4 regions of the Kosakonia sp. SMBL-WEM22 genome follow, and region 2 is predicted to be linked to each of the others. Evidence: predicted binding sites of a transcription regulator. Region 2 holds the regulator's gene; each other region holds the start of a gene.

Region 1 (7,934 bases), 1.4 Mb from region 2:
GCCCTGCAATCGTTCCGCAAACAGCGAAAGGCAGGCAAGACCGCGCTCCATTGCCTCTTCGCTCAGCATATTATTGCTGTCCAGCCCGTCAGCCAGATGTACGCGCTGTTTAAGGCGACCGATGATTTGCATCGCGCCATCCACCACACGGGCAATCACCATGTGGAAACTGTTGGAACCCAGGTCGACCGCGGCGAACTCCTCCGGTCGTGGCATCTTCTCTTGTATCGGCATAGATTATTCGGGCTGTTCGAGGGATTTGATATAGTCGTAAATCGCTAGTTGGGCGCGTACTTTACGACGATTCCCGCGCGGCACATAGCGATTACTCAGTTCTTTGTCGATATAACGGGCTTTCACCGTATCGCTGAACAGCAGCTCGATAATATCCAGCACCCGCTGTTTCAGGCGCGGATCGAGGATCGGCGCGGCCACTTCGATACGGTAATCAATATTACGCGTCATCCAGTCGGCGGAGGAGAGCCAGACGCGCTTATCGCCGCCGTTTTCAAAAATATAGATGCGATCGTGCTCAAGATAGCGGTCAACGATGCTGATGACCCGAATATTGTCACTGATGCCTTCAAGATTCGGGATCAGCGAGCACATACCGCGCACCAGCAAGTTCACCGGCACGCCGGAGCTGGAGGCTGCATAGAGTCTGTCCACCAGCCCTTTATCGACAAGGTTATTCAGCTTAAGCGTAATGCCGGAGGGCTTGCCGTTCTGCGCGTTGGCGATCTCGGCGTCGATCATGTCATACAGCAGGCGGCGCGAGTTCTGCGGCGATACCAGCAGATAGTCGAACTGCACCGGACGATAGGGGTTTTCAATAAAGTTGAAGACCCGGCGCACTTCGTTAGTGATGCGCGCATCGGCGGTTAGCAGCGAGTAATCGGTATAGGTGCGTGCGGTTTTCTCGTTAAAGTTACCGGTGCCGATATGGGCATAGCGCACAATCTCTTCGCCTTCCATACGCGAGATGAGGAACAGCTTGGCGTGGATTTTTAAGCCCGGCGCGGAGAAGATCACCTGCACGCCCGCTTCCGTCAGCCGTTTGGCCCAGTGAATATTGGCCTCTTCATCAAAGCGCGCCTGCAGCTCCACCACCACGGTCACTTTTTTGCCGTTATGCGCGGCGTGGATCATCGAGTCGATGATGCGTGAATCTTTTGCCACGCGGTAGATGTTGATTTTGATCGCCAGCACGTTCGGGTCGAACGACGCCTGGCGCAGCATCTCCAGCACGTGCTCAAAAGTGTGATAGGGGTAGTAGAGCAGCACATCGCGCTCGCGGATGGCGTCGAAACCGTTGCGGAATTTATCAAACCAGACGTGGCGCAGGCGCGGCAGCGGTTTGTTGACGAGGTTGGCTTTGCCGACATTAGGGAAGCCAATAAAGTCTTTGAAGTTGTGATAACGCCCGCCGGGGATAATAGAGTCGTAGCGGGAGATGGTCAGTTTTTCACGCAGCATCTCAACCATCGCATCCGGCATATCGCGCTGGTAGACAAAACGCACCGGCTCGGCGGTAAGGCGCTGTTTCAGGCTTGAGGACATCAGCTCCATCAGGCTCGACTCCATCTCGTGCACCAGATCATATTCGGCATCACGGGTCATTTTCATCGAGTAGGCGTTGAGCGAGTCGTAATCGAAGAAGCCTTTAAAGATATCATCCAGGCAGTAGCGCAGGATGTTATCCAGCAGAATCATCGGCTTGCGGCGGCGCGGCGTCTCCGGTGGTAGGTTAACGAAGCGCGGGACTTTGTCGGAAGGAATTTCCAGCAGCGCGTAGCGGATATCGTCACCGCGAATGATCTCCACCGCCAGATAGGTGTAATCATCCTTCAGGAAGCGCACCAGATTGGTTTCGCGGGTAATAAGCGTCGGCGTGATGTGCTGGCGAAGGTACTGTTTAAAGTAGCTGCGCAGCCAGCTTTGCTGGTTTTGCGAGAGCTGACGCTCGTTAATCAGGAAGATCTGATTACGCGCCATCTCCAGCAGCAGGTCGTTATAGAGCCCGTCGAACTCCTGGTCGGCTTTCAATACGCGAGACTGAATTTTGCCCAGCAGATGACGTGAATTGGTCGCCACGCCCTGTTCTTCACTGATGATCAGCCGCCGCTTAAGCTCGGCGAAACGGACTTTATAGAACTCATCAAGGTTATTGGAATAGATCCCCAAAAAACGCATACGTTCAATAAGGGGGTTACTTTTGTCCGCGGCTTCCTGAAGCACGCGTTCGTTAAAGCACAACCAGCTTAGTTCTTTTTCGAGATATAACTTTTCCTGACCCATTCCTGTTTACACTCCGGTTCTTTCTCGAAGCACGGCCACTCCCTCTCGCACATGCGGTGCTCCGACTTGCAGGTGAACGTTGCTGGCGTTCCTTCGTATAAGACAACTTATTATGGCGAGCTTTATTAGCAGATGTCCAACTGTGGCAAAAAAGTATGACAGTAATCAGTTTTATTGCTTAACGTGATGAAAAATAGTGCGGAGTGGTGAGAAGGGGAGTGTGCCGGAGGCGGTTTCGTCTCTCCGGCACGGAAAATAGCCAGCCCGCGTAAACCGCTGCCGGTGAATAGGGCAATTATTCGTCCGCTGCATACCCTTCGGGTGGTAAACGCAGGCCATCAAGCCAGGCACCGCCGTCCTGCATGGTCAGGCGACCTTCGATAAACCAGCTCACCACCAGCGGGTAGATTGCATGCTCCTGCGCCTGCACGCGGGCGGTAATATCCTCTTCGCTATCACCCGCAAACACCGGCACTTTCGCCTGCAAAATCACCGGGCCGCCATCCAGTTCGTCAGTGACAAAGTGCACGCTGGTGCCATGCTCTTCATCGCCGTTTTCCAGCACCTGGCGGTGGGTATGCAAACCGGGATATTTCGGTAACAGGGAGGGGTGGATATTGAGCAGGCGACCGGCGTAGTGGGCGACAAATGCCGGGCTGAGAATGCGCATATAACCCGCCAGCACCACGAGATCCGGCGCGTAAGCGTCAATCTCCTGCATCAATTCACGATCGAAGGCGTCGCGGTTGGCAAACTGATCTGCGCTCAGCGCATGGGCGGGAATATTCGCTTCCCGCGCACGCTGAAGGCCGAACGCGTCGGCCTTGTTGCTGAAAACTGCCCGCAGGGTGCCATTGATTCTCTTCTGTTTACAGGCGTCGATAATTGCCTGCAAATTACTGCCGTTGCCGGAAATCAGCACCACAATGTTTTTCATTCAATGACCACACGCTCGCTGGAATCGGAAGCTTTGATCATACCGATTTTCCATGCTTTTTCACCTTTGGCATTCATCAGCTCAATGGCTTTATCCACTTCCTGCGCGGGCAGGGCGATCACCATGCCGACGCCGCAGTTAAAGGTGCGGTACATTTCGTGACGGCTGACGTTACCGGCGCTCTGCAGCCAGTCAAACACCGCCGGCCACTGCCAGGAGGATTCGTCGATAACGGCCTGGGTGTTATCCGGCAGTACGCGCGGAATATTCTCCCAGAAACCGCCGCCAGTGAGGTGCGCAACGGCATGAACCTCAACCTTTTCAATCAGCTCCAGCACGGATTTGACGTAAATACGCGTCGGCTCCAGCAGATGATCGGCCAGGGATTTTCCTTCCAGCTGCGTGGTCAGCGGATCGGCGCCACTCACTTCGAGCACTTTGCGCACCAGCGAGTAGCCGTTGGAGTGCGGGCCGCTGGAACCCAGGGCAACCAGCACATCGCCGTCGGCGACTTTGCTACCGTCGATAATCTCTGATTTTTCTACTACGCCGACGCAGAAACCGGCCACATCGTAGTCGTCGCCGTGATACATGCCCGGCATCTCTGCCGTTTCGCCGCCGACCAGCGCGCAGCCGGACTGCAAACACCCTTCGGCGATACCGTTGATCACGCTGGCTGCAGTATCAACATCCAGCTTGCCGGTGGCGTAGTAGTCGAGAAAGAAGAGGGGCTCTGCGCCTTGTACCACCAGATCGTTAACGCACATCGCCACCAGGTCGACACCGATGGTGTCGTGACGTTTCAGATCCATCGCCAGACGCAGCTTGGTGCCTACGCCATCAGTGCCGGAAACCAGAACTGGCTCACGATATTTTTGCGGCAACGCGCACAGCGCGCCGAAGCCGCCCAGCCCGCCCATCACTTCCGGGCGACGGGTCTTCTTCACCACGCCTTTGATTCGGTCTACCAGAGCATTGCCCGCGTCGATATCGACACCGGCATCTTTATAGCTGAGAGAGGTTTTATCGGTCACTGCTTCTGTCCCCACGCGTTTTCTAGCGGTAGCAATAAAAATTCGGCGCAATTCTAACAGCCAAGGCAAACGTTTGCGAGTCCATTGTTGCAGGGCGCGGTCGATTATTGTTTTATACTCATCTCCAGCCGAATTGATCGCGATCAAGCGGCTGCCTGTAGCGAAACGGGAAAAAAGCGGTATAATCCGGCGATTTTTTTTGTGGTTGCCACCTGTCAGCGGAAGGAGAAGAGTATGAAGGTCGTGGAAGTAAAACACCCACTCGTCAAACACAAGCTGGGCCTGATGCGAGAGAACGACATCAGCACCAAACGCTTTCGTGAACTCGCCTCAGAAGTAGGCAGCCTGCTGACTTATGAAGCTACTGCGGATCTGGAAACCGAGAAGGTGACTATCGAAGGCTGGAACGGCCCGGTAGAGATCGACCAGATCAAGGGTAAGAAAATTACCGTGGTGCCGATCCTGCGCGCCGGTCTGGGGATGATGGAAGGTGTGCTGGAGCACGTGCCAAGCGCGCGCATCAGCGTTGTTGGTATCTACCGCAACGAAGAGACACTGGAGCCGGTGCCTTACTTCCAGAAACTGGTATCGAACATCGACGAGCGTATGGCGCTGGTGGTTGACCCGATGCTGGCGACCGGCGGTTCCATGATCGCCACCATCGATCTGCTGAAAAACGCTGGTTGCACCAGTATCAAGGTGCTGGTGCTGGTGGCCGCGCCGGAAGGCGTCGCGGCGCTGGAGAAAGCGCACCCGGATGTCGAACTCTACACCGCTTCTATCGACCAGGGGCTTAACGAGCAGGGGTACATCATCCCGGGGCTCGGCGATGCCGGCGATAAGATTTTTGGTACGAAGTAACTGACAACACAATGAAAGCCGACTTTGATAGTCGGCTTTTTTTTGGGAAACAAAACACTGCCCGCCGCACCGGACGGGGAGATTAACAACAACACTCAGAGGAAAACACTATGACGCGCCGTGCTATCGGGGTGAGTGAAAGACCGCCGCTTTTGCAGACGATCCCGCTTAGTTTGCAGCACTTGTTCGCCATGTTTGGCGCAACCGTGCTGGTGCCAATCCTGTTTCATATCAACCCGGCCACCGTGCTGCTGTTCAACGGTGTCGGAACGCTGCTCTATATCTTTATCTGCAAGGGGAAAATCCCTGCTTACCTCGGCTCCAGCTTCGCCTTTATCTCGCCGGTGCTGCTGCTGTTGCCGCTGGGCTATGAAGTGGCGCTGGGCGGCTTCATTATGTGCGGCGTGCTCTTCTGCCTGGTGGCGCTGATTGTAAAAAAAGCGGGCACCGGCTGGCTGGATGTAATGTTCCCGCCTGCAGCGATGGGCGCCATTGTGGCGGTGATCGGGCTCGAGTTAGCGGGCGTGGCGGCGAATATGGCTGGCCTGCTGCCGCCGGACGGGCAGAGCGCCGACAGTAAAACCATCACCATTTCGCTGGTAACGCTGGCGGTCACGGTCTTTGGTTCGGTGCTGTTCCGCGGTTTTCTGGCAATTATCCCGATTTTGATCGGCGTGCTGGCGGGCTATGCGCTCTCCTTCGCCATGGGCGTTGTCGATACCACACCTATCGCCCAGGCACACTGGTTCGCGCTGCCAACGTTCTACACGCCGCGCTTTGAGTGGTTCGCGATCTTCACTATTCTGCCGGCGGCGCTGGTGGTAATTGCCGAGCACGTCGGGCATCTGGTGGTGACGGCCAATATCGTCAAACGCGATCTGATCCGCGACCCTGGCCTGCACCGTTCGATGTTCGCTAACGGCCTGTCGACGATGATCTCCGGCTTCTTCGGCTCCACGCCGAATACCACTTACGGTGAAAATATTGGCGTGATGGCGATCACCCGCGTCTACAGCACCTGGGTGATTGGCGGGGCGGCGATTATCGCCATTCTGCTCTCCTGCGTCGGCAAACTGGCGGCGGCGATCCAGATCATTCCGGTACCGGTGATGGGCGGCGTGTCGCTGCTGCTCTACGGGGTGATTGGGGCATCGGGGATCCGCGTGCTGATCGAGTCGAAAGTGGACTACAGCAAAGCGCAAAACCTGATCCTCACGTCGGTGATCCTGATTATTGGCGTCAGCGGCGCGAAGGTACATATCGGCGCGGCAGAGCTGAAAGGTATGGCGCTGGCGACCATTGTCGGCGTTGGCCTGAGCCTGATTTTCAAGCTGATTAGCGTGCTGCGCCCGGAAGAGGTGGTGCTGGATGCCTCCGAAAATGAGCAGGCGAAACCGTAACTCGCGCACAGAATTGCACCGGGCCTCGCGCCCGGTTCAAACGGCGTCGATTTTTATGATAGACTCACTGCGTTTTTTGTAAGCCCTGTTGAGGTACCTCTGAACACGCCGGCACAGCTCTCCCTGCCATTATTTTTACCCGATGATGAAACCTTTGCGAGTTTCTGGCCGGGTGATAACCCCTCCTTACTGGCGGCGTTACAAAACGTTCTGCGCGAGGCGCACAGCGGTTACATCTATTTCTGGTCGCGCGAAGGCGCGGGGCGAAGCCATCTGTTGCATGCCGCCTGCGCCGAACTCTCTCAGCGCGGCGATGCCGTGGGCTATGTGCCGCTCGATAAACGCACCTGGTTCGTGCCGGACGTGCTGGAAGGGATGGAGCACCTCTCGCTGGTCTGCATCGATAATATCGAGTGCATTGCCGGCGATGAGCCGTGGGAGATGGCGATCTTTAACCTCTACAACCGCATTCTGGAGCAGGGCAAAACCCGCCTGCTGATCACCGGTGATCGGCCGCCGCGCCAGCTCAATCTCGGCCTGCCGGATCTGGCTTCGCGTCTCGACTGGGGGCAGATCTACAAGCTGCAGCCGCTCTCCGATGAGGACAAATTGCAAGCATTGCAGCTGCGTGCGCGCATTCGCGGCTTTGAGTTGCCGGAAGACGTGGGCCGATTTCTGCTAAAAAGATTGGATCGCGAGATGCGCACGCTGTTCGACACCCTCGATCAACTGGATCGCGCCTCCATTACCGCCCAGCGCAAGCTCACCATCCCGTTTGTGAAAGATATTCTGCAGCTGTAGGTCTTTGGGTTTAACCGACCAAAATGTGCTTGCGGTTTGCTGCCCATGCCGGATGGCGGCGTGCCGCCTTATCCGGCCTACAAAGGCTTATGGTGCGTTATGGCTTATGGTCTGCTGTGTAGGCCGGATAAGCGTGAGCGCCATCCGGCAATGCTTTGTGGCTGCTTCTGCCGGATGGCGGCGTGCCGCCTTATCCGGCCTACAAAGGCTTATGGTGCACTATGGCTTATGGTCTGCTGCGTAGGCCGGATAAGCGTGAGCGCCATCCGGCAATGCTTTGTGGCTGCTTCTGCCGGATGGCGGCGTGCCGCCTTATCCGGCCTACAAAGGCTTATGGTGCTCGATGGCTTATGGTCTGCTGCGTAGGCCGGATAAGCGTGAGCGCCATCCGGCAATGCTTTGTGGCTGCTTCTGCCGGATAGCGGCGTATCGCCTTATCCGGCCTACAAGATGTCATCCGCTGTTAGCGCAAGATCTTCAGCACGCTTTCCGGCGGTCGGCCGATTCGCGCTTGACCATTAGCGACCACGATGGGGCGCTCGATCAGTTTCGGGTTCTCCACCATCGCCTGCAGCAGCGCCGCTTCGGATAACGTGCTGTCGC
Region 2 (7,934 bases):
GGTTGAAGAGCCGGGCGGCGGCAATACGCAGCGTATCTTTGAGATGGTGTGGAAGCTGTTTTTCCAGGCCAGCGCGCAGCACCTGGGTGAAAAAGATATCCAGGCGGTCGCACTCCCACCAGCCGTCCATATAACTTTCGCCGAGTCCGAGCGATCCCTCCCGTAAAACGCGTTTGAAAAAATCAGGGTTTTTCACCCGAATATCTGCAGGAGCGGGACCATTAATACGAATGCCTGCGCGGCCCAGCAGTTCGTTTGCTATACGGAACCAGTTATCATCCCGCACGCTCACTTCTTCTATACACGATGAACTCATACCTTCTCCATCACGAATAGCGATCAGAACTCTACAAGCGTAGACGCTGGCAGAGTTTGTGAGAAATCTCACGGTTTGCACCGTGAGGCTGATATCAGACGTAGAACAGAGGAAGGGAGAGACCCTTGCCAGAAAGGCCCTCCTTGGTGATTCAGGCACGCTCCTGTGCCCGTTACTGCATAATATTTATCGTATTTATATGACAGCCGAAAATCAGTATAGGCCTCAATATGAGGTGATTCAACTTGTCGCTAATAGCGTGCTAATTACGCCATCAGCGACAGTCCCCCTGGCAACTACCCGCGCGCGGAGGAGGGCTCACGCGCCTCATCCTGCTCTTCGCCTGCCCGATGCTGCATGCCATAACCGAGCGCGGCGAGCAGCACCATGGCGAGCATCACGCTGGTGGTGGTCAGCAGCGGGGTAATGATCAGCCACGAAACAACGAGGCTTGCCAGGAAGCAGAGCCCCAGTTGCAGGGTATTCTGCAACGCCGCCGCGCGCCCCGTCGCCTGCGGGAAGGGACGCAGCGCCCGCGCAACCACGATAGGGTAAATAGCCCCGTTCGCCACCGCCATCAGGCAGAAAGGGATCATCAGCGCGGTCAGCGAGACGCCCGGAATAAAGCCAACTGCCCAGGTCGCCAGCACGCTTAGAGCAAAGCCGCTCAGTAACCACGGCAACATACGCGACCCCTGCCATTTTTGCAGCGCTGCGCGGCAGCCGTAACCACCAATCAGGAAAGCGAAGGTTTGTGGCACATAGCTCAGGCCAATTACTGACGGACCATAGCCCATCTCATGCAGGATAAACGGCGATCCGGTCAGCCAGGCAAAGAAGCTGGCGGAGCAGGCGGCGTAGATCATCACATTGCCGCGATAATCGCGGGCGCGCAGCAGATCGAGGAAGGTGAGTGCCTGCTGGTCATGCGTCACCTCTTTTACCGGCGATTTGAGGCGGAAAACCGGGATCATCAACACCACGGTGATGGCCAGCAGGGTGGCGAAAATCGCTTGCCATTCAATATGGGCCAGCAGCCAGGCACCGAGCAGCGGAGCCAGCGCCGGGGTTAAACCGACCAGCGGCATAATGGTGGCGAAAATACGGTTAACGCGGTGCGCCGGGTAGTAATCCGTCACCAGCGCCTGCCAGCTAACGGTGGCCGCACAGACGCCGACGGCCTGTACAAAACGCAGCACCAGAAGCCAGGTAGCGTCACGCACCCAAATCGTTCCGAGGCAGCCGAGGGCGAAAATAGCGAGCCCAGTCAGCAGAATTGGCTTGCGACCATAGCGATCCGACAGCGGCCCCCACAGCAGCTGCGCCACCGCGAATCCGGCCAGGAAGAGGCTCAGCGAGGCGCTGATCACGGCGGGAGAGGTGTTTAAATCTTGCTGAATCGCGCTGAAAGCGGGCAGATACATGTCGGTGGCTAAAAAGCCCAGCACGCTTAACCCCCCGAGCCAGACTAAAAATCCTTTGCCAGGTTGCATTCTCTTTTCTCTTTAATTGCAGGTAATCAGGGTGGGGAAGTGTAAGGAGTGCTTTCCTGGTTGTGAAACGCTAATATTTGCATGTTGGTTTCAAAAATTTTGCAGGCAAAATATGTGGTCAGAATACTCTCTTGAAGTGGTGGATGCCGTAGCGCGTAATGGCAGCTTTAGCGGCGCAGCGCAGGAGCTGCACCGCGTGCCCTCAGCGGTGAGCTACACCGTGCGTCAGCTGGAGGAGTGGCTGGCGGTGCCGCTGTTTGTGCGCCGTCACCGCGACGTAGAATTAACCCCCGCCGGGGTCTGGTTTTTAAAGGAGGGGCGATCTGTTATCAAAAAAATGGTGATCACCCGCCAGCAGTGTCAGCAGATCGCCAATGGCTGGCGCGGGCAGTTGCCGATTGCTGTCGATAACATTGTGAAACCCGCCCGCACCCGGCAGATGATTGTCGATTTTTATCGCCACTTCAGTGATGTCGAGCTGGTGGTCTACCAGGAGGTGTTTAACGGCGTCTGGGATGCGCTCGCCGATGGCCGCGTTGAACTGGCGATTGGGGCCACGCAGGCGATCCCGGTCGGTGGCCGCTATGCCTTTCGTGATATGGGCACCCTGAGCTGGAAGTGTGTCGTCTCACGTCAGCATCCGCTGGCGCAGCTCAACGGTCCGTTAAGCGATGAGACGTTGCGCAACTGGCCATCGCTGATCCAGGAGGATACCTCCCGCTCGCTGCCAAAGCGTATTACCTGGCTGCTGGATAACCAGAAACGGGTGATGGTGCCAGACTGGGCCTCGTCGGAAGCGTGCCTGTCGGCGGGGCTTTGTGTAGGGATGGTGCCAGCCCATTTTGCCCGGCCACGGCTTGATAGCGGCGACTGGGTGGCGCTTGAGCTGGAAAACCCGTTTCCGGATGCCGCCTGCTGCCTGACATGGCAACAAAGCGAGGCGTCGCCTGCGCTGAACTGGCTACTGGATTATCTGGGCGACAGTGAAACGTTGAATAGAGAGTGGCTGCGGGAGCCGGAGTAAGGCTCCCGCGGGAAGGGATTAACGGCGGTAGTCGCGGAAGGGGCCATCGGCCACCGAGCGGCGCTCCACCAGGCGCGGATGCACTTCAATCGACTGCGACTGTTCGCGCTTGTTCACAATGCGATCGAGCAGCATGGTGAAGGCCGTTTCACCCAGCGAGTCTTTCGGCTGATGAATCGTCGTCAGCGCCGGGGTGAAGAAGCGTGAGTTGCGCACGTTGTCATAACCGATGACGGAGATATCCTGCGGCACGCGCAGCCCCATCTCATCGGCGGCGCAGAGCGCGCCCATCGCCATAATGTCGCCGCCGCAGAAGACCGCGGTCGGGCGCGAGGACTGGCCGAGGATCTGCTGCATGGCGCGGTAGCCGGATTCCGGCTCAAAGTCCCCCTGCACAATCCAGTGCTCGGGCACGTTGATCATCGCCTCGGTCATCGCCTTCATAAAACCGGCCAGACGACCTGCGCCAGTGTTGCGCTCCAGCGGGCCCGGGATCACGCCGATGTCGCGATGCCCGCGCTCAATCAGGTAACGGCCGGCCATATAGCCGCCTTCAAAAGCGTTATCAATCACCGAATCAGTGAAGTCTGCTTTCGATTCTCCCCAGTCCATCACCACCATGGGAATATGACGATACTCCTCCAGCATGGTGAGTACGGTTTCCGGGTACTCCGAGCACATCACCAGCAGGCCATCGACACGTTTTTGCGCCATCATCGACAGGTAAGCGCGCTGCTTCTCCTGGCTGTTCCACGCGTTGCCGAGGATCAGGGTGTAGCCCTTCTGGAAACACTTCTTCTCAACCGCTTCGATGATTTCGGCGAAGTAGGCCGCTTCACTGCTGGTCGCCAGCAGACCAATCGATTTGGTGTGATTCACTTTTAGGCTGCGGGCGACGGCGCTTGGCGAATAGTGCAGCTCTTTGATTGCCGCCCAGACGGCGTTGCGCGTCTCTTCGGCGACGAAACGGGTTTTGTTAATTACATGTGATACGGTTGTAGTGGAAACGTTTGCTCGTTTCGCGACATCTTTAATCGTTGCCATCAGATATTACTCCAGACCATATCGTAAGCTCCTGATAATTCGCAAGGTAAACGTTTGCCTTTAATCACCCTGAACTCATCAAAGTGAGTGCGGTACGCCGGGAAAACGACACTGGACGTCAGGAGGGGAGTCAATGGCCGGTACGCTAATAAATTTAGCGTCGAATTTTGGCTGATCTTGAGCAAAAGGGGAAGTATTAAAACGTTTATGCTGCCAAATCGCGCAAGATTTTTCAGAAAATTTGTGCAAAAATGCGCAGGCTCACTTTTTGTGGGGAAATTAAATGGAGAAAAATTGATGAGCACCGATCTTAAGTATTCACTCTTCACCACCGTCATCGTTCTGAGCCTGATTGTTTTCGGCGCGCTGACCGCTGCACTGCATTGATCTGATGCGAGGGAGAGCCCTCTCCCTCGATTCTTGCGCCACCATTGTTCCTCGTTGCGCAATTAACTTTTCTCCTCCCGCTCACTTCTGTTTTTTGTGACAGCTGTCATACTTTTGCCTTTTCGCGGCCTGGCTGAGGGTCGCATGTTCATTTCGGAGTCAAAAGATGAAAATAAATTTCCCCCTGCTTGCGCTGGCGATTGGCGCGTTTGGGATTGGGACCACCGAATTCTCCCCGATGGGATTACTGCCGGTGATTGCGCAGGGCGTTGGGGTTTCCATTCCAGCGGCGGGGATGCTGATCAGCGCCTACGCCATCGGCGTTATGGTGGGCGCGCCGCTGATGACGCTGTTACTTTCTCATCGTGGCCGTCGCAATGCGCTGATTTTCTTAATGGCGATTTTCACCGTCGGCAATGTGCTCTCCGCCATTGCGCCGGATTACGCCACCCTGATGATCGCCCGTATTATCACCAGCCTTAATCACGGCGCGTTCTTCGGGCTTGGCTCGGTGGTCGCCGCAAGCGTTGTCGCGAAAGAGAAGCAGGCCAGCGCGGTGGCAACGATGTTTATGGGGCTGACCATCGCCAATATTGGCGGAGTGCCCGCCGCCACCTGGCTTGGGGAAACCATCGGCTGGCGCATGTCCTTTATGGCAACCGCCGGGCTTGGGGTGATCTCCATGGTTTCGCTCTTCTTCTCCTTACCGCAAGGCGGTGCGGGCGCGCGACCCAATGTGCGCAACGAACTGGCGGTGCTGATGCGCCCACAGGTGCTGACGGCGCTGCTGACTACGGTGCTCGGTGCCGGCGCAATGTTCACTCTTTACACCTACATCTCGCCGGTGTTGCGCACGCTGACCGACGCCACGCCGGGGTTTGTCACCGCCATGCTGGTGCTGATTGGCGTTGGTTTTTCTATGGGTAACTATCTGGGCGGGAAACTGGCGGATCGCTCAGTAACCGGTACCCTAAAAGGGTTTTTGCTGCTGCTGATTGCGATCATGCTGGCAATCCCGCTGCTGGCACGCAGCGAGATCGGCGCGGCAATCGCCATGGTAGTGTGGGGCGCGGCAACCTTCGCGGTGGTGCCACCGTTGCAGATGCGCGTGATGCGCGTTGCCCATGAAGCTCCGGGGCTGTCGTCATCGGTCAATATTGGCGCATTTAACCTGGGTAATGCCCTTGGCGCGGCGGCAGGCGGCGCGGTGATCTCCGGCGGCCTCGGTTACACGTTTGTTCCGGTGATGGGGGCGATTATTGCCGGGCTGGGGCTGCTGCTGGTGCTCTTCTCCGGGCGTAATTCAGCGTCGCGCGTCTGTGCCGCAGCGGAGTAAGGCGAAGTAACACCTGCCGCGAGAGCGGCAGGTGGGAGAGGGGATTAGCGAATGGTTTTCGGCGTCACAACGCGGCGCGCACCAACATAGTGGCGCTGCCAGTAATCTTCGCTTAATGAGGTAACCTGAATATCCTGGCCGCTACGCGGTGACTGGATAAATTTGCCGTTACCAACATAAACGCCAACATGATCGGCCGTGCCACGACCCTGAGTGCGGAAAAAGACCAGATCGCCGCTCTCCAGCTCGCGCAGGTTAACCGGCGAGGCGTCACGCAGGTGATACATCTCATTGGCGGTACGCGGAATACGGAACTTCACCAGATCTTTGTAGGCGTAATAAACAAGCCCACTGCAATCAAAACCGGTTTTCGGCGAAGAGCCGCCCCAGTGGTAGGGTTTACCAAGCTGATTCATCAGCTTCGACATCGCGGTTTTTTGCACTTTTTGCACGCGCAGTTTATGCACGTCAGCCAGCGTGCGGGTCTGGCTGCTTTTCACTTTAATACAGTGCGGCTTGTGGCCTTTGCGCGGCGTACACTTCTCAGTCAACGTAACGGATGCTGTTTTCAGTGAGCCTGAAGTTTTACGACGCGAGGGAGTTTTAGCGGTTTTCTGCGGGGTAGCGCTGCTTTTCTTTTTGGTCGAGGTTTTATTTTTTGCGGTTTTTTTACTGCTGGCTTTTTCTGCCGAAGTGCCACTGCTTTTCTTTACTGTTTTGGTAGAACCGTTTTTTTTCTTACGTTCGGATGCTTTCGCCAGATGTGTTTTTTGCACGGCCGAGGCTGGCGCTTGTTCAGAAGCGCTCGCTAATGGCGTGAAAGACAACGTGGTGAACAACAAAGCACAGAGCGTGATTGAAGCTTTTGGTATCCGCGCCACTGAGCAATCCCCTGTTAGGGCAGGCATCTATAATGCTTGCGTATGATTTAAAAAACTCGTCGATTCTAATCTATAAAAAGCCCAAACGTTAATACTGTTTTTGCATCTGTAGCGTCGTTTCGTTAACAAGCGCAAAAAAAGGAGCAAAACGTTTCGCTAAAAGCCGATTTTTCGCCGCCTGAACCATGGCGAGTTGGCTCAAATCACCTTTACCTTATCGTGCCTGTAACACCTTAAATCCGCGCGGTGAATAAAATGTTATTTTCCGAAGTAAGCCTGACCCGCTACAATGTCCGATCTCTGCCGTAGAAGAAGTTGAAGGAAGCAAAGACAATGAGTGAGACTCTTGAAAAAATTCAGCGCCAGATCGCTGAGAACCCGATTCTGCTGTACATGAAAGGCTCGCCGAAACTGCCAAGCTGCGGTTTCTCCGCCCAGGCCGTTCAGGCGCTCTCTGCATGCGGCGAGCGTTTTGCCTATGTGGATATCCTGCAAAACCCGGATATCCGTGCCGAACTGCCAAAATACGCAAACTGGCCAACCTTCCCGCAGCTGTGGGTTGAGGGTGAGCTGGTTGGCGGCTGCGATATTATTATCGAGATGTATCAGCGTGGTGAATTGCAGCCGCTGATCAAAGAGGCCGCAGCGAAGTATAAAGGCGTACCGGACGCCGAATAACCCGGCGTTATCGGCTCTGCCTTGAAAGGGCTCATGTTTCGACATGAGCCCTTTTTTATTGCCTGTCACCTGCTCGCGGCGCGTTGACTTAACCTAAATCATTGGGTATTACTGTATGAATTTCTAATGTAACTAATTGTTAATTATCCTATTTTAATGATTTTCATAAACCCAGGCATGCTTTTTCTGACGAAGAGCTGTGAACAGGATTGCCTTAATTCAGGATGAATGATGAAAAAAATAGACAAGATAATTGCGTCGATGACGCTTCTCTTTGCTTTTTCAGTCACGGCGCAGCAGCAGCCGCTGGTAAGCAAGGAGGATGTGACGACCACTATCTCACTGGGCACCCTAAGCGGAACGGCGAAGGAGCGGGTCTACGATACCGATGAGGGCGGACGCAAACTCAGCGAGCTTGACTGGCGCTATCGTCACGCTGTCGTGGTGCAGGGCTCTATCGAGTGGCCGGTGCAGTCATGGCTCACTTTCGGTGCGTCCGGATGGGCAACCGTCGCGCACAGTGGCAGCAAGATGGATGATTACGACTGGCAGCAGGCTTCACAATCCCGATGGACTGACCACAGCTCTCACCCTCATACGTGGCTCAATTTTGCTAACCAGTGGGATCTCCATCTGACGGGGTGGCTCGTTCACCAGCCTGGCTGGCGGCTTGGCGTGATGGGCGGCTATCGGCAAAGCCGTTCCAGCTTCTCTGCACACGGCGGTACCTTCAGCCGTAATAATGGCGAAAAAGTTGGCCATTTCGATGATGTGA
Region 3 (7,934 bases), 690 kb from region 2:
AACGACATCATCATCGCTACAATTCATACAGCTCATGCGTTGCAGCACAATGTCATCGGAGTAGACCACCGGCACGTTGAAGCGGAAAAACTTGTTCATCGCATCGTGGGCAACGGCCGCAGAGGAGCCAAGCCCGAAGAACGCGATTTTTTTTGCTTGCGTCAGCAGATCGACGGCGCGATTAACCGCTGTCATATCAAGGGACTGCCGCACATGATCGAGGCTTGCCATCGCCGATTCAAAGATTTTGCCCGTATAGGCTTCTACACTGTCATCTTCATCGACATTTCGATTAACATAGGGCGTGCCGTTGGCGAGGCTCTGCGCCAGATGCAGCTTAAAGTCAGGGAAGCCGCGCGTATCCAGACTGCGGCAAAAGCGGTTAACCGTCGGTTCGCTGACCTCCGCTTGTTGCGCAAGCGCGGCAATGCTGGAATGGATAGCCAGCTGTGGCGCGGTGAGGATCACCTCCGCGACTTTTCGTTCTGATTTGCTAAGGTGTTCCAGTCGGGACTGGATTTTTTCCAGCATATTCATAGGCGTTAATGCGCTCCTGGTGAAACGATTACACTGATTACGCGAATCGTTACGCAGTTTGCGTCGATATTACGCCTGCGCAGGGTAGAAAGGTAAGTGATACGCTGAAATGTTGTTGTTGTTTTTTTTCATAACATGATCAAAGTCGGATTTTCGCTAGCAGCTGACAGGTAAATATGCCGCGCGATCGGCGCAAATACACGTATTTTTCATGGCAACCCAATAACGCACTTCCTGATAAGGCCTGCTAGTTTCGGGAATTACGTAAAAGCAGTACAGTGCAGTGTAATAAAATTACAACTGAAGCGGATGACAGCTTCAGGATAGCTAACTGAGGAGAGTGACATGGCGGTAGTCCAAACAGCCCAGGCGTGTGACCTGGTCATTTTCGGCGCGAAAGGCGATCTCGCACGCCGGAAATTGCTGCCTTCCCTGTACCAGCTGGAAAAAGCCGGTCAAATTCATGATGAGACGCGGATTCTCGGTGTTGGCCGTGCCGACTGGGATAAAGCAGCCTATACCAAAGTGGTTCGTGAAGCGCTCGAAACCTTTATGAAAGAGAAGATTGACGAAAGCTTGTGGGACAAGCTGAGCGGTCGTCTCGATTTCTGTAATCTCGATGTAAACGATACGCCCGCCTTCAAACGCCTCGGCGCGATGCTGGATCAAAAAAATCGCACTACCATCAACTACTTCGCAATGCCGCCGGATACGTTTGGTGCCATCTGTAAAGGGCTGGGCGCGGCGAAGCTGAACGCCAAACCGGCTCGAGTGGTAATGGAAAAACCGCTCGGCAACTCTCTTGAGACCTCCCGTCAGATCAACGATCAGGTGGGCGAGTATTTTGAAGAGTGCCAGGTTTACCGTATCGACCACTACCTCGGTAAAGAGACAGTGCTTAACCTGCTGGCGCTGCGCTTTGCCAACTCACTATTCGTTAATAACTGGGATAACCGCACTATCGATCATGTCGAGATCACCGTCGCGGAAGAGGTGGGCATTGAAGGGCGCTGGGGCTATTTCGACCAGGCTGGTCAGATGCGCGATATGATCCAGAACCACCTGCTGCAGGTGCTCTGTATGATCGCGATGTCGCCGCCGTCCGATCTCACCGCGGATAGCATTCGCGACGCAAAAGTGAAGGTGCTCAAATCCCTGCGCCGTATCGATCGCACAAATGTGCGGGAAAAAACCGTGCGCGGCCAGTACACCGCCGGTTTCGCCCAGGGCAAAAAAGTGCCGGGCTACCTGGAAGAAGAGGGCGCGAACAAGTCGAGCCATACTGAAACCTTCGTTGCCATCCGCGTCGATATCGACGACTGGCGCTGGGCGGGTGTGCCGTTCTATCTACGCACCGGTAAGCGTCTGCCGACCAAGTGTTCAGAAGTGGTGGTCTACTTCAAAAACCCGGAACTCAATCTGTTTAAAGAGTCCTGGCAGGAGCTGCCGCAGAACAAACTGACCATTCGCCTGCAGCCGGATGAGGGGGTGGATATCCAGATCCTCAATAAAGTGCCGGGGCTGGATCACAAACACAATCTGCAGACCACTAAGCTCGATCTGAGCTACTCCGAAACCTTTAACGAGACTCATTTGGCGGATGCTTACGAGCGCCTGCTGCTGGAGTCGATGCGCGGCATTCAGGCGCTGTTTGTGCGCCGCGATGAAGTGGAAGAGGCGTGGAAGTGGGTGGACTCCATCACTGAAGCCTGGGCTGCGGATAATGACTCACCGAAACCGTATCAGGCCGGTACCTGGGGCCCTGTCGCGTCGGTTGCGATGATCACCCGCGATGGCCGTTCCTGGAACGAGTTCGAGTAACCCGAGTCTGGCATGTTGCGCAATTTTACCGGTAACATGATCTAACACAGCTCCGCGAACAATTTTTCTGTTTCAAAGCCCCGGCTGGATTCACCAGCGGGGCTTTTTTTATTACACTGGCGAAAGTGATTTTGCCTTTGGGGCGCGGCAATCCGGTGTTTTCAGCTTGTTATGCAGAGTGAAATAGACGGTTAGCACGCTCTCCCCGAACAGATAAATTTCAGGAGCCTCTATGAATCCAGTAATGTTACGCGTAACAAATCGCATTATTGAACGTTCACGCGAAACCCGCGCAGCCTACCTTGCACGCATTGAGCAAGCGAAAAGCAATACCGTTCGTCGTTCGACGCTGGCCTGTGGCAATCTGGCACACGGTTTTGCCGCCTGCCAGCCAGAAGATAAAGCCTCGCTCAAAAGCATGTTGCGCAACAACATCGCCATCATCACCTCCTACAACGACATGCTCTCCGCACATCAGCCTTATGAAGTCTATCCCGACATTATTCGTAAAGCGCTGCACTCGGTGAATGCGGTCGGCCAGGTAGCGGGTGGCGTACCGGCAATGTGCGATGGCGTAACGCAGGGTCAGGATGGCATGGAGCTGTCGCTGCTGAGCCGCGAAGTGATCGCCATGTCCGCGGCAGTGGGGCTCTCGCACAATATGTTCGACGGCGCGCTCTATCTTGGCGTCTGCGACAAAATCGTCCCGGGGCTGGCGATGGCGGCGCTGTCGTTTGGTCACCTGCCCGCGCTTTTCGTGCCGTCAGGCCCGATGGCGAGCGGCCTGGCTAATAAAGAGAAGGTGCGTATTCGACAGCTTTATGCGGAAGGTAAAGTCGATCGCATGGCGCTGCTGGAGTCGGAAGCCGCCTCCTACCACGCTCCGGGCACCTGTACTTTCTACGGCACCGCCAATACCAACCAGATGGTGATTGAGTTTATGGGTATGCAGTTGCCTGGCTCCTCGTTTGTTCACCCGGATGCACCGCTGCGTAAAGCGCTGACCGAAGCCGCTGCTCGCCAGGTGACGCGCCTGACCGGCAACGGTAACGAATGGATGCCGCTCGGCAAAATGATCGATGAAAAAGTGGTGGTCAACGGCATCGTCTCCCTGCTGGCAACCGGCGGATCGACTAACCACACCATGCACCTGGTGGCGATGGCGCGCGCGGCGGGCATCATTATTAACTGGGATGACTTCTCCGAACTCTCTGAAGTGGTGCCGCTGCTTGCGCGTCTCTATCCGAACGGCCCGGCGGACATCAACCACTTCCAGGCGGCGGGCGGTGTGCCGGTATTGATGCGCGAACTGCTGAAGGGCGGTCTACTGCATGAAGAGGTGAACACCGTGGCCGGTTTCGGCCTGACGCGCTACACCCAGGAGCCGTGGCTCAACAATGGCGAGCTCGACTGGCGTGAAGGCGCTACCGCGTCGCTGGATGATTCGATTATCGCCACCATCGATAACCCTTTTTCACAGCATGGCGGCACCAAAGTGCTGAGTGGCAACCTCGGGCGCGCGGTGATGAAAACCTCCGCCGTGCCGGTAGAGAACCAGGTCATTGAAGCGCCTGCGGTGGTGTTTGAGAGCCAGCATGACGTATTACCGGCCTTTGAAGCAGGTCTGCTGGATCGCGATTGTGTAGTGGTGGTGCGTCATCAGGGGCCGAAAGCCAATGGTATGCCAGAATTACATAAACTGATGCCGCCACTTGGTGTATTATTGGACCGCCGTTTCAAAATTGCCTTAGTTACCGATGGACGGCTGTCAGGGGCATCAGGTAAAGTGCCGTCGGCAATCCATGTGACACCCGAAGCTTATGATGGTGGGTTGCTGGCAAAAGTGCGTGATGGCGACATTATCCGGGTTAACGGGCAGACAGGTGAGTTGACCCTGCTGGTTGCTGACAACGAACTTGCCGCACGTCAGCCGCATATTCCTGACCTTAGCGCGATGCGCGTGGGCACAGGCCGTGAAATGTTCGGCGCGCTGCGAGAGAAGCTCTCCGGCGCAGAGCAGGGCGCAACCTGTATCACTTTTTAAGACGACAAGATTTTATTCTGGCGAGAGAAAAGATTGATGAAAAACTGGAAAACAAGTGCAGAAGCCATCCTGAAGACCGGCCCGGTTGTACCGGTGATCGTGGTAAACAAACTGGAGCACGCTGTCCCGATGGCGAAAGCGCTGGTTGCTGGTGGCGTTCGCGTCCTGGAAGTGACGCTGCGCACCGCATGCGCGATTGACGCTATCCGCGCCATTGCCAAAGAGGTCCCGGAAGCCATTATCGGCGCTGGCACCGTGTTGAATCCGCAGCAGCTGGCGGAAGTTACCGAAGCGGGCGCGCAGTTCGCTATCAGCCCCGGGCTGACCGAGCCGCTGTTGAAAGCGGCAACCGAAGGCACCATTCCGCTGATCCCAGGTATCAGCACCGTTTCCGAGCTGATGCTGGGCATGGATTACGGCCTGAAAGAGTTTAAATTCTTCCCGGCGGAAGCGAATGGCGGCACCAAAGCGCTGCAGGCCATTGCCGGTCCCTTCTCGCAGGTGCGTTTCTGCCCGACCGGCGGCATCTCTCCGGCGAACTACCGTGACTACCTGGCGCTGAAAAGCGTGCTCTGCATCGGCGGCTCGTGGCTGGTTCCGGCCGACGCGCTGGAAGCAGGCGATTACGAACGCATCACCAAACTGGCACGCGAAGCCGTTGAGGGTGCGAAGCTGTAATCAGCAGGCGGGTATCACACCCGCCTGATAACAAGCCCGGACGCACTATGCGCACCGGGCTTTTTTTATCCGTTAACCTGCACCGCGTTGGCTGAGGCCACGGCGCGGGCGACCGCACTCTCAACATTCTCTGCGACGGCCAGCGCCACGCCCAGACGGCGCGATCCTTCAATCTCCGGCTTGCCGAACAAACGCAGCTGCACGCCTGCATCAACGGCGTGGTGCAGATTATCAAAGGTGACATTCTGGCTGTGCAGACGCGGCAAAATCACCGCAGAGGCGGCCGGGCCGTACTGGCGGATCGCGCCAATCGGCAGGCCTAAAAAGGCGCGTACATGCAGGGCAAACTCAGAGAGATCCTGCGATATCAGCGTCACCATTCCCGTATCGTGCGGGCGCGGCGAGACTTCGCTGAAGATCACCTCATCGCCACAGACAAAGAGTTCAACGCCGAAAAGACCATGTCCTCCCAGCGCCAGCACCACCTCACGGGCAATCTGCCGGGCGCGCTCAAGCGCCGTGGCGGACATCTGCTGCGGCTGCCACGATTCACGATAATCGCCATCCTCCTGACGGTGTCCCACGGGTGCGCAGAAGTGGACGCCGTCTACCGCGCTGATAGTCAGCAGGGTGATTTCAAAATCAAACTTCACCACGCCTTCGACAATGACGCGGCCAGCACCGGCGCGACCACCCTCTTGTGCATAGGCCCACGCCGTTGCCAGCTGGTCGATAGATTTAATGAAACTCTGCCCTTTGCCTGAAGAGCTCATCACCGGTTTCACGATGCAGGGCAGGCCAATTTCGCTTACCGCCTGGCGGAAGCTCTCTTCGCTATCGGCAAAACGGTAGGCCGAGGTGGGTAACCGCAGCTCCTCTGCTGCAAGGCGACGGATCCCCTCGCGGTTCATCGTCAATTTTGTGGCGCGCGCGCAGGGAACCACATGTTGACCGGTGGCCTCCAGCTCAATTAGCGCATCGGTGGCGATGGCTTCGATCTCCGGCACAATAAAGTGCGGTTTCTCCACAGCGACCAGCGCTTTTAACGCCTCGCCATCAAGCATGTTAATCACATGGGATCGGTGCGCGACCTGCATCGCTGGCGCGTCAGCATAGCGGTCAACCGCAATGACTTCGATACCGAGCCGCTGACATTCAATAGCCACTTCTTTGCCCAGCTCGCCTGAGCCTAACAACATCACACGCGTGGCTGCCGGACGCAGCGCAGTTCCTAAAAGAGTCATAGCGAAGTACCATTAGAAAAAAAGTGGGCGCAGTATAACGAAAACGTTTGCGTCTGTCTTTTTCACTTGCGGTGGTTTTTTCATCGCGCTATTATACTGTACAAATACACAGTAAGACGAGGCTGCATCATGGCGGTAGAAGTTAAATACGTAGTCATTCGCGAAGGTGAGGAAAAGATGTCTTTTGCCAGCAAAAAGGAAGCCGATGCTTACGATAAAATGCTCGACCTGGCGGAAGTGCTGGGTGACTGGTTAGGCACCGGTCCGGTAGCTCTGGAAGAGGAGACCCGTGAACGCATGGCGATGTGGCTCGCCGAGCAAAAAGATGCGCTCAACGGTATTCTGAAATCCGGCAAACTGCCTGGAACAGAGAGCGAAGAGGGCGCTTCCCCGGCAAAAGCCGCTGCAGATCAATCCTCTGACGCGGTTGATATTAAAAGCGCCAGCAAGCGGGCTAAAGTCGCCTGATCTTGCACCGCCAGTAATTTGTACCATGCTTTGAATGGATATTAACCAGGAGATAAGCATGAAAATAGCAGGGGTAGTAACCGGTCTGTTTTTGCTGGCGGGCAGCATGGCGGCAAACGCTGCCGCAGAGAAGGTCGTGAAATTTCCTTCCTGTGAAGGGCTTAACGCTGAGGGCATCGCCGCCAGCGTTAAGCGCGACTATCTGCAAAACCGCATTGTGCGTTGGGCGGATGATCAGAAAAAAATTGGTCAGGCGGATCCGGTGGTATGGGTTAATCCGCAAGAGGTGACCGGCAAGGGTGACAAGTGGACGGTGCCGCTCACCGTACGCGGTAAAAGCGCCGATATACATTATCGCGTCAGGGTCGACTGCCCGGCGGGCAGCGCGGCGTACACACCTCAGCCGTAGCACCCTACTTTTCCTATTCTTTCCAGATACAGACACTTCCTGACATCCCCCTCGCTTACTCTTGTCTGACAAAGATGTTAAGCGAGGGAAAAAAATGAACTGGTTAAATCAACTACAGTCGCTGCTGGGGCAGAAAAGCGCTGCATCGCCATCCTCTTCCTCCGCAGAGGGCCAGGGCTTAAATAAGCTTCTGGTGCCGGGTGCGCTGGGCGGCCTTGCCGGTCTGCTGGTTGCCAACAAATCATCGCGCAAACTGCTCACCAAATATGGTACCGGCGCGCTGTTGGTTGGTGGCGGGGCGGTGGCCGGCACGGTGCTGTGGAACAAATACAAAGATCGCATCCGTGAAACCCATCAGGACGAGCCGCAGTTTGGCCAGCAGCAATCGCCGCTGGACGTGCGCACTGAGCGCCTGATTGTGGCACTGGTCTTTGCGGCGAAGAGCGATGGCCATATTGATGAGCAGGAACAGGCGGCAATCGAAGCGCAGCTGCGCGAAGCGGGCATCGAAACCCAGGGGCGTGAGCTGGTGGCGAAAGCGCTGGAGCAGCCTCTCGATCCAGCGTGGCTGGCGCAGGGTGTCAAAAATGAGGAGGAGGCACTGGAGCTCTACTTCCTCAGCTGTGCGGTTATCGACATCGATCACTTTATGGAGCGCAGCTATCTCAATGCGCTGGGCGATGCGCTGAAGGTGCCGCAGGATGTCCGCGAAGGCATCGAACAGGATCTTCAG
Region 4 (7,934 bases), 910 kb from region 2:
TGGACGATCGGCGCGCGTTTCTCCAGCTGGTAGCGATACATCGGATCGTAATAGACCTCCAGCAGCGGAGCGAGCCAGGCGAAATGCGCCTCTGTGGTGCCGCTATGATGCTGCTCAGCCAGTGCCGCTTCCAGATGCACGGTCAATTGCTCATAGCGCTGTAAACCGAGCCGGCGGCGAATGGCAAACAGCCCGTGGCGCAGATACTCCGCATAAGCCTCCCATCCTGCCTCTTCACCGTCACGGTCAATAAAAGCCTGCAGGGTCTGCACAAAATACTCCTCGCGCAGCCGCTCAAGGCGCAGCTCAAACGGATCGTCGACTATTACCACCGGCGATTGCGCCATGCGTTCGCGCAGGGCTTCGGGCAGATGGTTTGCGCCAATCGCCCGGCCTTCATCCTCCAGCAGCCAGAATGGCGGCGACACGTTGAGCAGCGCGGCCGCCAGGTGGTTTTCAAACGTCGCCTGCGCGTGCTGCGCCTTAGCCGTACGGCCAAACGATGAACCGCGGTGGTGGGCAAGCCCCTCGAGATCGATTCCGTTAGGGTGCTCGCGTACCAGCAGGGTTTTGCCGCTGCCGGTACAGCCGCCGACTAGCAGTAGCGGGCGCTGAATGCGATCCTGAGTCGCTTCAATTGCCGCCTGGCGCAGCGCTTTATAGCCGCCTGCGACTAGCGGCAGGTCAATCTGCCGTTCATGCAGCCACTGCTGCACAATGTGCGAACGCTGACCGCCGCGCGCGCAGCAGAGTAGGGCGTTTGGGGCGCGTTTACTGGCTGCGATCCACGCCGCGATCCGCTGCTCGCGGGTGTCGCCGTTAACCAGTTGATGACCAAGCCGCAACGCGGCTTCAGCGCCGTCGCGTTTATAGCAGGTACCAACGGCAGCGCGTTCGCTGTCATTCATCAGCGGCAGGTTGATGGCGGCGGGCATCGCGCCTTTGGCAAATTCAATCGGGGCGCGAACATCAATAAGAGGGGTGTGATCCCGCAGGATGGCGAGATAATCGGTGGCGTCGTTCATCGGGCGTCCTTCTGTAAAAACTGCTGCCGAGTTTACGCCTGAATGTGACGATTGTGGGGATTTTTGCCGGATGGCGCTGCGCTTATCCGGCCTACGGTGTGGGGGCAGGGGGATTTTGCCTGATGGCGCTTCGCTTATCAGGCCTACAGAACCATCAGCATCACGAATGTAGGCCGGATAAGGCGCAAGCCGCCATCCGGCAGCTGTTACCCTTACAGCTTCGACTGCGCCCAGGCAATGCCGCTGGCGTATTCGGGGGGCAGTAACGGCACCAGCGCTTCCAGCGTCGCGCTGAGGCGGCCGGTATCGCTGTCATTCAGGTTGAGATGGCCTACTTTACGCCCGGCGCGCACCTCTTTGTCATACCAGTGCAGATGCACCAGCGGCAGCTTCAGCCAGTCGTAATTGAGATCGCTGCCGATCAGGTTGATCATCACCGACGGGCTGTTAACCACCGGCGGCGGCAGGGGCAAATCGACAATTGCGCGCAGATGCAGCTCAAACTGGCTGATTGAGGCACCGTTTTGCGTCCAGTGGCCGCTGTTGTGCACGCGCGGTGCCAGCTCATTGATCAGCAGCCCGCCAGGGGTTACAAAACACTCCATCGCCATCACGCCGACATAGTTCAGCTCATGCATAATCGCCGATAGCATCGCTTCCGCCTGCTGCTGCTGTTTGGCATTCGGCTGCGGGAAGACCACGCTGGCGCGCAGGATCCCATCCTGATGCAGGTTGTGGGTCAACGGATAAAAGACGGTGCTGCCATCGTGGGCGCGGGCACCGACCAGCGACACTTCGCCGGAGAAGTTGATCCCCTGCTCAACGATGCACTCGCCGTAGCACTCATCCGGCAGCTGATCGATATCGGCTGCGCGTAAACGCCACTGGCCGCGACCGTCATAACCGCCAACGCGGCGCTTCACGATAGCCAGCTCGCCCAGACGCCCGAACACGCCCGGCCACTCGCTTTTGTCCGCCAGCAACTGCCACGGTGCGGTAGCGAGGTTGAGTTTGTCGAACAGCTGTTTTTGCGTGAAGCGATCGGCAATCACCGGGAAAACGTCGCGGTTCACAAACGCCGGATGGCGCGCCAGCTCGCGGGTTAACGCGGTTTCCGGCCAGCGCTCAATCTCGGCGGTAATCACGCTCTGCTGAAACGGCACCGCTTCCGGTGCGTCGTCCAGCCCGACCGGCCAGACGGCAATGCTTAACGGCTCGCCCGCCTGGCGCAGCATGCGCCCAAGCTGGCCGTTGCCCAATATACAGACCTGTTTCATGCCGCACCCCGTGGATCCGGGTTATCCAGCACTTCATCCGTCTGCCCCTGGCGCCAGTCGGCCAGGCGCTGATGCAGTTCTGCATCATGCTGGGCAAGGATCTGCGCGGCCAGCAGCGCCGCGTTTGACGCGCCCGCTTTACCAATCGCCAGCGTCCCGACGGGAATACCGCGCGGCATCTGCACGATGGAGTAGAGGCTATCGACACCGCTTAAAGCCGCGGTCTGTACCGGCACACCCAGCACCGGCACCAGGGTTTTGGCGGCAATCATGCCCGGCAGATGCGCCGCGCCGCCGGCGCCTGCGATAATCACCTGAAAGCCGTTTTGCTCCGCCTGTTCGGCAAAGCTGAACAGTTTGTCGGGCGTACGGTGGGCAGAGACGATTTCAACATGGTGCGGGACATTCAGGGTATCGAGGATTTCTGCGGCGAATTGCATGGTGGCCCAATCGCTTTTAGAACCCATAACAATGGCGATGCGCGCCGGTTGGTTGCTTAAAGACATGCGTCTCAAAACTCCTGTGGGTGTGCTTCAGACTACTTCAGAGGGCAGAGAGAATAGCATGGAAAAAAGGCAAGGAAAACGGTTGCGCAGTGAAGTTTGCCGGATTCGAGGGGTGAGCAGAGGGCATTTCAGAAGGGAAATTGCACTAACTCTACGTCGTTTTCGCTGACGCGTATCATTGACCCTTCGCTATGCCAGGCACCGAGTACAGCGCGCCAGGCGGGCGCATCATTCGCGGTCAGTTGATGAACGGCAGGGCGGTGCGTGTGACCGTGGATCAGCCACTGAACGCGATGCTTTTCCATCGCCTCGATAACGGCCTGCTGGTTGACATCCATGATCGCCAGCGATTTGCTGCTGTTGGCGGCACGGCTGCCGGCGCGCATTTTTGCCGCCACGCGATGGCGTATAAAAAGCGGCAGGGCGAGAAAGAGAGTTTGCAGCCACGGCTGATGCACTTTGGCGCGAAAAGCCTGGTAGCCTGCATCGTCGGTGCAGAGCGTATCGCCGTGCATAATCAGCACATTACGTCCATAGAGGTTGAGCACCTTTTCCTGCGGAAGAAGCTGCATGCCGCTTTCACGGGCAAAGCGCTTGCCGAGCAGAAAATCACGGTTACCGTGAATGAAATAGCAGGGGACGCCGCTGTCCACGAGTGCGCGGATGGCGCTTGCGACGCGCTGGTGCAGTGGGTTGGGATCGTCGTCGCCAATCCAGGCTTCAAAGAGATCGCCCAGAATGTAGAGCGCATCGGCCTGACGGGCAACGCCGTCTAAAAAATGGAGAAAACCGGCGGTGATCGCCGGTTCTTCAGTGTGCAGATGCAGATCTGCGATAAAGAGTGTTGCCACGAATTACTCGCTGACGTCCACGCTTTCGATGATCACATCTTCTTTCGGAACGTCCTGGTGCATGCCGCTGCGACCGGTAGAGACCGCTTTGATCTTGTCGACCACGTCCATCCCTTCAACCACTTCTGCGAAGACGCAGTAGCCCCAACCCTGCAGGTTTTCACCGCTGAAGTTCAGGAAGTCGTTGTCCGCAACGTTGATGAAGAACTGTGCGGTGGCGGAGTGCGGAGCCTGGGTACGCGCCATTGCCAGCGTGCCACGGGTGTTTTTCAGGCCGTTGTTGGCTTCATTTTTGATCGGATCTTTCGTCACTTTCTGGTTCATACCCGGTTCAAAACCGCCGCCCTGAATCATAAAGCCGTTGATCACACGGTGGAAAATGGTGTTGTTGTAGAAACCTTCACGGCAGTAGTCCAGGAAGTTTTTAACTGTTTCAGGCGCTTTGTCATCAAAGGTTTTGATTACGATATCGCCGTGATTAGTGTGGAAAGTAACCATTATTGCATCCTGTTCTGATAGTGTGGTGCGTAGACCCGGATGTGGGTCAGATATAGTGGCTTGTTATAGCATAAGCGCGAGGCGGGATCACCTTGCAAAGTGAGCTGCTTCGGGTTTGAATTACAGGTAATATATACGGTTTTCACGCCCACACACGTCTACATGGAATCTTCGATGTTAAAAATTTTTAATACACTGACGCGCCAAAAAGAGGAATTCAAACCTATCCATGCCGGGGAAGTCGGCATGTACGTGTGTGGTATCACTGTTTACGATCTCTGTCACATCGGTCATGGCCGTACCTTCGTCGCTTTTGACGTCGTCGCGCGCTATCTGCGTTTCATCGGCTATAAGCTGAAGTATGTGCGCAATATCACCGATATCGACGACAAAATCATCAAACGTGCCAATGAGAACGGTGAGGATTTTGTGGCGCTGGTCGATCGCATGATCGCCGAGATGCACACCGATTTTGACGCCCTCAATATTCTGCGCCCGGATAGCGAACCGCGCGCGACGCACCATATTCACGAAATTATTGAGATCACCGAGAGCCTGCTGGCGCGCGGTCACGCCTATGTCGCGGATAATGGCGATGTAATGTTCTCCGTGCCAAGCGATCCGAACTATGGTCAGCTTTCACGCCAGGATCTCGATCAGCTGCAGGCGGGCGCACGCGTCGAAGTGGCAGATATCAAACGCAACCCGATGGATTTCGTGCTGTGGAAGATGTCCAAGCCGGGCGAGCCGAGCTGGCCGTCACCGTGGGGCGAAGGGCGTCCGGGCTGGCATATTGAGTGTTCGGCGATGAACTGCAAACAGCTGGGGTCGCATTTTGATATTCACGGCGGCGGATCGGATCTGATGTTCCCGCACCACGAAAACGAAATCGCCCAGTCGACCTGCGCGCATGATGGCGAGTACGTTAACTACTGGATGCACTCCGGCATGGTGATGGTTGACCGCGAGAAGATGTCCAAATCGCTGGGTAACTTCTTTACCGTGCGCGACGTGCTGAAGTATTACGATGCGGAAACCATTCGCTACTTCCTGATGTCGGGTCACTACCGCAGCCAGCTCAACTACAGCGAAGAGAACCTCAAGCAGGCCCGCTCGGCGCTGGAGCGTCTCTACACCGCGCTGCGCGGAACCGATGCCTCGGTGGCACCTGAGGGCGGTGAAGCCTTTGAAGCGCGCTTTATTGAAGCGATGGATGATGACTTCAACACGCCGGAAGCTTACTCGGTGCTGTTTGATATGGCGCGTGAGGTGAACCGCCTGAAAACGGAAGATGCCCATGCGGCAAACGCGCTGGCCTCGCATATGCGTAAACTCGCGGGCGTGCTGGGGCTGCTGGAGCAGAACCCGGATCTCTTCCTGCAGAGCGGTGCGCAGGCGGATGAGAGCGAAGTCGCGGAAATTGAGCAGCTTATTCAGCAGCGTCTGGATGCGCGTAAAGCGAAGGACTGGGCGGCGGCTGATGCCGCGCGCGATCGCCTGAACGAGATGGGCATCGTGCTGGAAGATGGCCCGCAGGGCACCACCTGGCGTCGTAAGTAATCTCTGACCGGACAGGCGCTCGCGCTGTCCGTTTATCGAAGCCGCCATCCGCGCTGTGCCGGATGGCGGCTTTTCTTTTTACTGAGCGACCTTACCGTCTGCGCCACCACAATAATCCCATCACCACCACGCCCGGCAGCCATACCCACATCAGCTCTGAGAGGATCACCTGGTGCCCGTAGGGCGTGGTGTAGCGCGACAGGGCGAACGGCGCGACTTTGATCACCTGCCACGGCGCAAAAAAGCGTTCATCCGACCACGGCCAGAGCCAGCCAACCCCTTTCCCGCCGGTAGTGATGGAGTCCAGCAGGCTGTGCGACAGCAGGGAGACGGTGAGGAAAGCCCAACAGCGCATGAGGCTGGCCTTAAAGCGCTTATGCCCGAGCCAGGCAACCAGCAGCGGGGCGACGAAGGCGAACAGCAGGGAGTGGGTAAAACCGCGGTGGCCCAGAACATCACCGTAAGCGACGCCGAATTTAAACGCCAGCACATCGGCGTCCGGCAGCATGGCAAGCCCCATTCCCGCCAGCAGCAAACCCCGTGGAATGGCTTTACTGCCGAGGCCAAGCCCGAGGCAGAGCGGAACAGCAGCGTGCGTAATGATGGTTGGCATAGAGCATCTCCCTGAGAAAAAAGGGATTATAGCGGCTAATTTGCACGCTTCACGCCTGATTTGTGTGTCAGGCAGATTCGCGCACGACAAGCTGCCCGGAGAGGGTAATGCGCTGCGTTTGTAACTGCGGCTCCTTGAGCTTGCGCATCATCAGCCCGGCGGCCTGGCGACCGCTCTCTTCACTGGCGGAGGAGACATAGGTAAACGCCGGTGAGGTGAGGTTGATATGCAGCATATCTTCGAAGCCGACCAGCGCCACCTGCTGGGTTAAAAAGAGATCTTTCCCGACGGTGCGCCCGGTGTGATGAATGCCGCTTATTGAGCCAATCATCGCATCGGGCGAGTGGCAGAGCAGGGCGGTGATGGTGTTGTGCTGTTCCAGCAGCTGGCGGGTGGCGCGGCTGGCCGCTTCCGTGTCGCCGCGGCAGGCGGGCGTCGCGCCATCGCGCAGCATCAGGCCGTGCTGGTTCATTGCGTGGCGAAAACCGAGCAGCCGCTGCTGGCGGATCACATCTCCCTCAATACCGCCAATATAGGCAATATTGCGATGACCGCGTTCAATCAGGTAACGGGTCGCCAGCGCGGCGGCCTGGCGGTTATCGCGCATCACCAGATCACAAGGCTCCTCCAGTAGCGATTGCGAGACCACCACCAGCGGCAGCGCGCACTGTTGCAGTTGTGCGGGCAGGGTGAGTGACCGCGTATCACACGAGAGGTAAATCACGCCAGCCACACCCTGTTGTTGAAAGGAGAGCAGGCTGCGCTCGAGGTGATCGCCATCATTCAGCGGCTGGCCGAGAAAGACCATAAAGCCGTGCTTTTCCAGCTCCTGCACGATGCTGGCCATCACTTTGATTGAGAAGCTGTCGCTGAAGTCGCGCAGGATAAGGCCGATAAGATTGGAGGTGTTGGCGCGCAGATTCGCCGCCGCGACGTTATGCACATACCCGAGTGCGGCAATCGCTACCTGCACTTTTTCGATGGTCGCGTCGGAGATTTTCCCTTTCTGGCGCAGCACCAGCGAGACCGTGGAAACGGAGACACCCGCGTGCTTTGCCACATCAATAATGCTGACTTTCTTCAACGCTGCTCCCTGTCGTTTACACTGTTCAGCCGGGCCTGACACGCCGGTGCGTGCCAGGCCGTTATCTTATGCTTTGCCGATCTGTGTGGACATGCTCTGGGCGATAAATTGTGCCCTTGCGCCAAAAATGACCTGGATGCCGCTGTCGCCGACAAACACCACGCCGCGCGCGCCAAGATTATTCAGCCCATCTTTATCCACTTTCTGGCTATCCGCCACCTCCAGACGCAGGCGCGTAATGCAGGATCCGACGGAGGCGATATTCTGCTCGCCGCCCAGCAGGCCGATGATTTCACCCGCCAGTTCGCTGTCGGTTTTATCATCTGCCGTTGCTGTCACGTCCGTGCGACCCGGCGTTTTGACATCAAAACGACGGATCACAAAGCGGAAGGTGAAGTAGTAAATCACCGCCATTGGGATACCGACAATCACTGCATTCAGGTAGTTGGTTTGATAGCCGTTAAACGACGGTAGGATGCCGAACGACAGGTAGTCGATAAAGCCGGCGGAGAAGGATTTG

The links. Region 2 encodes PurR, which represses purine synthesis genes. Its sites were predicted from a motif close to CANGCAAACGTTTGCNTG; they were not measured.
Region 1: the regulator PurR is predicted to act here: its motif matches at 4,332-4,349, upstream of purM (phosphoribosylformylglycinamidine cyclo-ligase).
Region 3: the regulator PurR is predicted to act here: its motif matches at 6,361-6,378, upstream of purT (formate-dependent phosphoribosylglycinamide formyltransferase).
Region 4: the regulator PurR is predicted to act here: its motif matches at 2,880-2,897, upstream of purE (5-(carboxyamino)imidazole ribonucleotide mutase).

What each region holds. Positions count from the first base shown of each region.
Region 1 covers NZ_CP051488.1:3,601,018-3,608,951, reverse strand. The annotation lists gene ppx (exopolyphosphatase) at 1-234, opposite strand, end outside; gene ppk1 (polyphosphate kinase 1) at 238-2,298, opposite strand; gene purN (phosphoribosylglycinamide formyltransferase) at 2,594-3,235, opposite strand; gene purM (phosphoribosylformylglycinamidine cyclo-ligase) at 3,232-4,269, opposite strand; gene upp (uracil phosphoribosyltransferase) at 4,504-5,130, shown strand; gene uraA (uracil permease) at 5,241-6,530, shown strand; gene HF650_RS17275 (DnaA inactivator Hda) at 6,630-7,331, shown strand; gene arsC (arsenate reductase (glutaredoxin)) at 7,795-7,934, opposite strand, start outside.
Region 2 covers NZ_CP051488.1:2,208,469-2,216,402, forward strand. The annotation lists gene cfa (cyclopropane fatty acyl phospholipid synthase) at 1-316, opposite strand, end outside; gene punC (purine nucleoside transporter PunC) at 613-1,809, opposite strand; gene punR (DNA-binding transcriptional activator PunR) at 1,922-2,833, shown strand; gene purR (HTH-type transcriptional repressor PurR) at 2,852-3,877, opposite strand; gene HF650_RS10485 (YnhF family membrane protein) at 4,175-4,264, shown strand; gene HF650_RS10490 (MFS transporter) at 4,431-5,600, shown strand; gene HF650_RS10495 (C40 family peptidase) at 5,645-6,481, opposite strand; gene HF650_RS10500 (Grx4 family monothiol glutaredoxin) at 6,815-7,159, shown strand; gene HF650_RS10505 (omptin family outer membrane protease) at 7,388-7,934, shown strand, end outside.
Region 3 covers NZ_CP051488.1:2,895,424-2,903,357, reverse strand. The annotation lists gene HF650_RS13855 (MurR/RpiR family transcriptional regulator) at 1-537, opposite strand, end outside; gene zwf (glucose-6-phosphate dehydrogenase) at 883-2,358, shown strand; gene edd (phosphogluconate dehydratase) at 2,591-4,402, shown strand; gene kdgA (bifunctional 4-hydroxy-2-oxoglutarate aldolase/2-dehydro-3-deoxy-phosphogluconate aldolase) at 4,439-5,080, shown strand; gene purT (formate-dependent phosphoribosylglycinamide formyltransferase) at 5,146-6,324, opposite strand; gene HF650_RS13830 (YebG family protein) at 6,454-6,792, shown strand; gene yebF (protein YebF) at 6,899-7,201, shown strand; gene HF650_RS13820 (tellurite resistance TerB family protein) at 7,296-7,934, shown strand, end outside.
Region 4 covers NZ_CP051488.1:1,297,280-1,305,213, forward strand. The annotation lists gene mnmH (tRNA 2-selenouridine(34) synthase MnmH) at 1-1,025, opposite strand, end outside; gene purK (5-(carboxyamino)imidazole ribonucleotide synthase) at 1,238-2,302, opposite strand; gene purE (5-(carboxyamino)imidazole ribonucleotide mutase) at 2,299-2,808, opposite strand; gene lpxH (UDP-2,3-diacylglucosamine diphosphatase) at 2,937-3,659, opposite strand; gene ppiB (peptidylprolyl isomerase B) at 3,663-4,157, opposite strand; gene cysS (cysteine--tRNA ligase) at 4,332-5,717, shown strand; gene HF650_RS06140 (metal-dependent hydrolase) at 5,809-6,330, opposite strand; gene HF650_RS06145 (substrate-binding domain-containing protein) at 6,398-7,414, opposite strand; gene HF650_RS06150 (PTS transporter subunit EIIC) at 7,481-7,934, opposite strand, start outside.